DNA from 3 places in the Sphingomonas sp. BRN-1R genome. Region 3 is predicted to be linked to each of the others. Evidence: riboswitches for the same ligand, from Rfam matches in the RefSeq annotation. Region 3 holds a riboswitch; each other region holds the start of a gene.
The links. Region 3 has a riboswitch for cobalamin ahead of cobW (cobalamin biosynthesis protein CobW). Riboswitches for the same ligand answer to the same signal wherever they lie in the genome.
Positions count from the first base shown of each region.

Region 1 (2,195 bases), 480 kb from region 3:
ACGCTCGCCGCCCCCGCCGACAGCGCGGCGAGGCACTCCGTCTCGGTCAGCGCGGGCGCGAGGGTGAAGTCGGCAGTCGGCCGGTCGAGTTCGAGCGGAACCACCTTCAATTCCAGCCCGGCCGCCGCCGCGAGCGCGTTGATCGCCGCGCCGCCGTTCGAAAAATTTGCGACCATCTGCGCGGTGACGGCCGCCGGGAACGCGCTGACGCCCTGCGCGACGATGCCGTGGTTGCCTGCGAACACCACCACCCGCCCGCGCTCGATCTTCGGCCGTACCCGCCCCTGCCAGCCCGCGAAGAACGCCGCGATCTCCTCAAGCCGGCCGATCGATCCTGCGGGCTTGGTCAGTTGCGCTTGCCGCGCCCGCGCCGCTGCGATAGCCGCTTCGTCAGGCGCGGTGAGCGTCGCCAGCGCAGCATCGAAGTCGGCGACGGTCGCGAAGCTCATTCCGCGATGAACCCGGGCGGCGGCGTGCGCGTGATGAAATGCCCCTTTACCCCCTGCGGCCATTCCTTGAACGGCACGCGGCCATGCTCGCTCGCGGCATAGTGCACCGCATAATCGAGGATCGCGCGCGCCGCCTCGGCATCGGGGGTGAAGCGGCCGAGCACGTAGCCCACCTTGTCGGGCGCGCGCAGGTAGACGGTGCAATGCTCCGCGCAGGCGAACAGGCACGGCATCTCCTGCACCGCGACCTCGACATAGCGCGGATCGGATGCCTGCACATCGCGCAACGCCGCGACCAGCGTCGCCCCGCCGCGCACTCCCTCGACCTCGCGCTCCTCCGCCGAATGGCGGCAGGTGTTGCAGGCGACCACCGCCGGCCCATCCTCTACACGGCGCAGCATCAGACCGCCGCCGTAATATGCGCACAAGGCTTCACCACGAGCACCCCGACAAGGGCCACGCACGAACGGCATGCCTCCAGGCATGCCGCGCCCACGCAGTCCGACCTGTCGCCACTCGGGTTCACACCCCGCCCGCCCGGAACACCCTGTCCGCACGATGGACGACCGCGACGGGCAGGTCTCCTGGCTTGCGGGTCGACACCGGCCGGGCCGCCTTCTCAGGACCGTGAAGATCCCAATGGCATTTGGCCCGGTGGCTCGCCGCTCACAGTTGCAGGGGCAGCCGGGGTTTCGAACCCCGTTCCCTTTTCATCCCCACCGGGGAACCTGTCGCAACCGGCGCGATACTGCCGACCTCGCGATGCGTCAATTCGCGACGCGCGCGGTCGGCACGATGGTGAGCGTGTCCCCGTCGCGCGCGACGGTGGCGGCAATGCCGTACACCGCGCGCAGCCGCGCCGGGGTCAGCACCGCGAGCGGCGTGTCGTCGGCGACAAGGCCGCCATCGTCGATCAGCAGCAACCGATCGCAATAGCGCGCCGCCATCGTCAGATCGTGCAGCACGGTGACGACGAGCGCGCCGCCCCGCGCTTCGGCGCGCAGCAGTTCCATGACGTCGATCTGGTGGCCGGGATCGAGCGCGGCGAGCGGCTCGTCCACCAGCAGCGCGGGCGCGCCGACCGCGAGCGCCCGCGCGAGCAACACGCGCGCCCGCTCACCACCGGAGAGTTCGGTGGCGATGCGGTCGCGCAGACCGGCGACATCGGCGCGCGCCATCGCGGTCTCGACCGCCTGCATATCCGCGCCGCTCAGCCGCTGCATGGGCGCGAGATGCGGCAATCGGCCCAACGCGACGAGACGCTCGACCGTCAGCGGCCAGTGCAATGTCTGCCCCTGCGGCAGGTAGGCGAGTTTCTGCGCCACCCGGCCCCGCGCCATCGTGGCGAGGGGTTCTCCGTCGATGCCGATACTGCCGGTGAAAGGCACCAGCCCGAGCATCGCGCGCAGCAGCGTGGACTTTCCCGCCCCGTTCGGGCCAATGATACCGATCAGCCGCCCCGGCTCCAGCACCGCACCGACCCCGCGCACCGCCGGCTTGCCGCCGAGCATGACGCCCACGTCTTCGAGTGTGATCGTCACCATATCCGCCGCTCGCGCAGCAGATAGGCTAGGAACAGCGGCACGCCGAGGAACGCCGTCACCACGCCGAGCTTCAGCTCGCTGGTGGAGGGGATCAGCCGCACGCCGATATCGGCGAGCGTCAGCAGCACCGCGCCGGCGAGCGCGGAGGGGACGAGGATCGCCGACGGGCTGCGGTCGGTGAGCGGGCGGACCAGATGCGGCA
Region 1 covers NZ_CM173236.1:1,987,525-1,989,719, reverse strand. Annotated here, with positions in the region: gene cobT (nicotinate-nucleotide--dimethylbenzimidazole phosphoribosyltransferase) at 1-449, opposite strand, end outside; gene AC3ANX_RS09125 (DUF1636 domain-containing protein) at 446-850, opposite strand; cobalamin riboswitch at 1,007-1,196, opposite strand; gene AC3ANX_RS09120 (ABC transporter ATP-binding protein) at 1,217-1,993, opposite strand; gene AC3ANX_RS09115 (FecCD family ABC transporter permease) at 1,987-2,195, opposite strand, start outside.
Region 1: linked by a shared signal. The riboswitch ahead of AC3ANX_RS09125 (DUF1636 domain-containing protein) and the one ahead of cobW (cobalamin biosynthesis protein CobW) in region 3 are both predicted to bind cobalamin.

Region 2 (2,195 bases), 470 kb from region 3:
CACGCCCGCCTGCCAGCCGGTCGACTCCTCGGGCTTGAGATTGGGATTGCCGACGAAGCCGCTGTCGGGCGCATAGCCGAACAGTTCGGAGAAGATCGGCGCCTTCACGCCCGTTCCGCCCGCCGCGTGGATGCGCGTGCCGGTTTCGAAGCGGTAGCTCGCCTGGAGGTGCCACGTCGTCGTATCGCGGAACCGTTCGTTGATGTCGTGCCGCACCGCCGCGCCGAGGCCGAGCCGGTCGTTGACGGTGAGCTGATACTGGCCGACCAGCCCCCAATTGTCGGTATCGTGGAACGGGTTGCTGCCGGTGATGAACGCCGAGGCGCCCTGATACGATTCGTGCTCGTAATCGACCGCGCCGGTGATGAGATGGCTGACCCGATCATTGCCAAGCTTGAGCGCCGACACGAACGACACCTTCTTGCGGCGGCCGGTGTCGCCGATCGTCTCCGCGCCGGTGTCGTCGTGATACTGGCGTTGTGAATCCTGCAACTGCGCGCTGAGATCGTTGCTCCAGCGGCCCTCCAGCGCGTCGTAATGCGCGCCGACCAAAGCATAGACCGCATCGTTCAGATAGCTGCCGCCACTGTCGATCGCGTTGCCCGTGGCGACATAATCCTGATCGTTGAGATCGGCGTCGATGTGCGTGTAGCGCACCACCCCCCGCAGCGCGAAGTCGCCCGATTGATAACCGAACTTACCGTTGACCGTGCCGATCTTCGAACCGATCCGCCGGTCGCCCGCCGGTGCGACGACATAGCCGCCGATCCCGGAGTACGACCCGCCGACCGCATAGTCGAAATCGCCGACCGTGCCCGCGCCGCGCACCGCGCCGTCGATCGTGTTGAACGATCCCGCCTCGATCCGCCCGGCGAACCCCGGCATCTCGCGCCCGGTCGGCGTGATGTAGTTGATGACGCCGCCGATCGCGTCCGATCCGTACAGCGCGCTCTGCTCGCCGCGCAGCACCTCGACGCGCGCGCCGGGGTCCGCGGTCAGCGAAGCGAAGTCGTATTCGCCGTAATAGGGATCGGCCGCCTCGATGCCGTCGATCAGGACGAGCGTATGGTTGCTCTCCGCGCCGCGGATGCGCACCTGCGTCATCCCGCCGACCGCGCCGGTGCGGTTGACCGAGACGCCCGGAACGTCGCGCAGCACGTCCGAGACGATCACGGTCTGGCGATCGGCGAGATCCTGCGCGGTCAGCACCGTCGCCGACGAGCCGAGCGTCGCGGTCGAGATGCCGCCCGGCGCGCGCGCGGCGGTGACGACGACGGTGTCGGTCACGGTGGCATCGTCCGTAGCGGCGCTCTGCGCCAGCGCCGGTGTGGCCGCGGTCAGCGCGATCAGTGAAATCATGGTCTTCAAATGTCTTCCCCCCGGCGTCTTGCGACACATCGGCAGGGGCAAGCCATCTTTCGCAGACGACCGATCGCGCACGTCGGGCGGACGCCAATCGGCCCCGGCCTGCACGACCCTTGCGGCCCCCACCGCTCAGTCTGTCGCTCAGACGGAGAACCGTGCCTTGGCCTGTTCCTGGACCACGGCAAGAGCGACGATACGCCGGCAGGTCTCCTGGCTCACGGGTCAGCGCCTGATGCACGCCTTCCCGAACCCCAAGGGCTTCAGTGGCCGCCCTTACGGGCCGGTGCATCACGCTCGCCGCTTACAGTTGCAGGGACAGCTGCGGATTTGGGCATGAGACCCGCACCGCATTCCCGTTTAAGCCCCTCGCGGGGCACCGACGCGATCGTGGACGAAGCGGTTGCCCGCTCAAGCGTCCGGCGCGGCCCTTACGCCACAACGCGGCAGCGGCCAACCGCTATTCGCGTGCTATCGCCTGAGCGGCGCATAGGTGATCGTCGCCTGCCCCACCGCGCGCACCGGCAGGAACAGACCCTTGCCCGTCACCGCCAGCCTGCCGTTCTCCACCCGCGTCACATCGGCGGAGAGCAGGAAGTCACCCTCACGCCGCTGGCCGATCGCTTTCCGCGCGGAGCGCAGCACCTTTGCGTAATCGGGCGCGAAGTCGTGGGCCAGCCCTTGCGCGATCGTGTCGCGGATCGACGTGTCCTTGAACAGCGAAACGAGCAGGTTGACCGTCTCGCTGTCCGTATCGGTGCTGATCGCGACGTCGCGCGCGCGGATCAGCTGCGAATTGGAGACATTATAGGGCACCGCCGTCAGCCACACCT
Region 2 covers NZ_CM173236.1:1,982,488-1,984,682, reverse strand. Annotated here, with positions in the region: gene AC3ANX_RS09100 (TonB-dependent receptor plug domain-containing protein) at 1-1,359, opposite strand, end outside; cobalamin riboswitch at 1,550-1,761, opposite strand; gene AC3ANX_RS09095 (DUF4403 family protein) at 1,834-2,195, opposite strand, start outside.
Region 2: linked by a shared signal. The riboswitch ahead of AC3ANX_RS09100 (TonB-dependent receptor plug domain-containing protein) and the one ahead of cobW (cobalamin biosynthesis protein CobW) in region 3 are both predicted to bind cobalamin.

Region 3 (2,195 bases):
CGCACCAACACGCCCTTCGCCCCCGACAGCGTGCGATCGAGGTAAGTATCGACCGACAGCGGGTGCGTCAGCCGGGCGAGGTTGGCGAGCCGCAGCCCCGGCAGCGTCGCGCGCCCACGTCGCCACCCGGCCGCGAACGCGCCGAGATCGCTGTCGGAAAAGGACAGCATCACGAGATCGGCCGGGCTCTGCGCGAGATCCTGCGGCGTGGCCGTCTCGTCCAGCCCGTGAGTCTCGCGAAAGACGACGTGCATGGCGTCAGCCCGCCAGCGCCGCCGTGATCTTGGGTAGGTCGATCCGCCCCTGTTCGGCGATCACCACCAGCCGCGTCGCGCGCGGCTCGCCCACGCGCCACGGCCGGTCGTATTGCGTGCGCACCCGCGCGCCGACCGCCTGGACGAGCAGCCGCATCGGCTTGCCCGCCACGCTGGCATAGCCCTTCACGCGCAGGATGGCGTGCGCGTTCGCCAGCGCCTCGACGCGCGCGGCGAGATCCTCGGGCGCGGCGATCTCGCCCAGTTCAATCACGACGCTGTCGAAATCGTCATGCTCGTGATCGTCCTCGCCGTCGTGGTGCGAGGGGCGTGCGGCGATATCGTCCTCGGCCGCCGCGTTGAGGCCGAGGATCACCGCCGGATCGATCACGCCCTCGATCAGTTCGACCACCGGCAGCGGGCGCGGCGCTTCGGCGGCGATGACCGCGCGCGCCGCCGCCACGCCGTCCGCGCCGGCGAGATCGGCCTTGGTCAGCAGCACCATGTCGGCGCAGGCGAGCTGATCCTCGAACACCTCGGACAGCGGCGTCTCGTGATCGACGCTCGGATCGGCGGCGCGCTGCGCGTCGAGTGCCGCCACATCGGGCGCGAACCGACCGGCGGCGACCGCCTCGGCGTCCGCAAGCGCGATCACCCCGTCGACCGTGATGCGCGAGCGGATCGCCGGCCAGTCGAACGCCTTGAGCAGCGGCTTGGGCAGCGCGAGCCCCGACGTTTCGATCAGGATATGGTCGGGCCGGGGGTCGAGCGCGAGCAAAGTCTCGACCGTGGGGATGAAATCGTCCGCGACGGTGCAGCAGATGCAGCCGTTGGCGAGTTCGATCACGTTCTCGGCCGGGCAATCGGGGATCGCGCAGCCCTTGAGGATATCGCCATCGACGCCGAGTGTGCCGAATTCGTTGACGATCACCGCGAGCCGCCGTCCGCCCGCGCTCCGGATCAGGTGGCTTATCAGCGTGGTCTTGCCCGCCCCCAGAAAGCCGGTGACGATGGTGACGGGTATCTTGAGCAGGTCGGACACGGTTTCTTCCCCTTCGCGCCACAGCGACGACAGGCGGGGGCCGACAGTTCGGCTCGGCACGCGACGACGGGCGGGCGCGGGAGGGCGCTCGTTGCCGCGAACCGATGCAGCCCCAGCCGCACGGTTTCGTCGCTCAGACGGAGAATTACCGTGCCGTGACCATCCCCTGGACCAAGGCAAGAGCGACCAGACGTCGGCAGGTCTCCTGGCTCGCGGGTCGAAGCTCGATGCGCGCCTTCCCAGGCGCGGCGGCCCAGTGGATGCCCGTCGTGCGACGGGCGTTGCGCATCTCGCTCACCGCTTACAGTTGCAGGGACAGCCGCGGCATTGGGGGCGAACCCCCGCACCGCATTCCCATTGAAGCCCCTCGCGGGGCACCGGCGCGATCAGCGAAGGCCGGTCGAACCGGCCTTCGCTGCACGGCTTAGCCCGAAAACACGCGGCTGCCAATTCGCTTCGAAAAGCGGCGATGATCGATGATGTCGGGGTGCGCGAGACGGCGATCAGCCGGCGCGGAGCCGCCGGTGGTTCGGCGGGAGGATGGTGGACAGGGCTGGATTCGAACCAGCGTACGCTTGCACGGGCAGATTTACAGTCTGCTGCCTTTAACCACTCGGCCACCTGTCCAGTTGGGCCGCCAAAAAGCGAGGCGTGCCAATGCCGATCCGAAGCCCTGCTGTCAACGCCCAAGCGCGCGGAAAAACGGCGGAGACTTGCATGCGGGCACCGCGACGCATACCGGACGGCGTGTATTCCGGCTCCGGCCCCTTCCGAGTGGACCCAATATGATCGTCTCCCCCCTCTCCCCCATGCGGGCGCAACGCTGATGGCGCGGCGCGGACATCGCCCCTCGCAGGCGCCCGCCGGCCGCCCGCGCTTCTGGGGCCGCCATGCGGTTA
Region 3 covers NZ_CM173236.1:1,509,657-1,511,851, reverse strand. Annotated here, with positions in the region: gene cobN (cobaltochelatase subunit CobN) at 1-254, opposite strand, end outside; gene cobW (cobalamin biosynthesis protein CobW) at 259-1,296, opposite strand; cobalamin riboswitch at 1,475-1,691, opposite strand; tRNA gene AC3ANX_RS06935 (tRNA-Tyr) at 1,838-1,923, opposite strand; gene rlmB (23S rRNA (guanosine(2251)-2'-O)-methyltransferase RlmB) at 2,123-2,195, shown strand, end outside.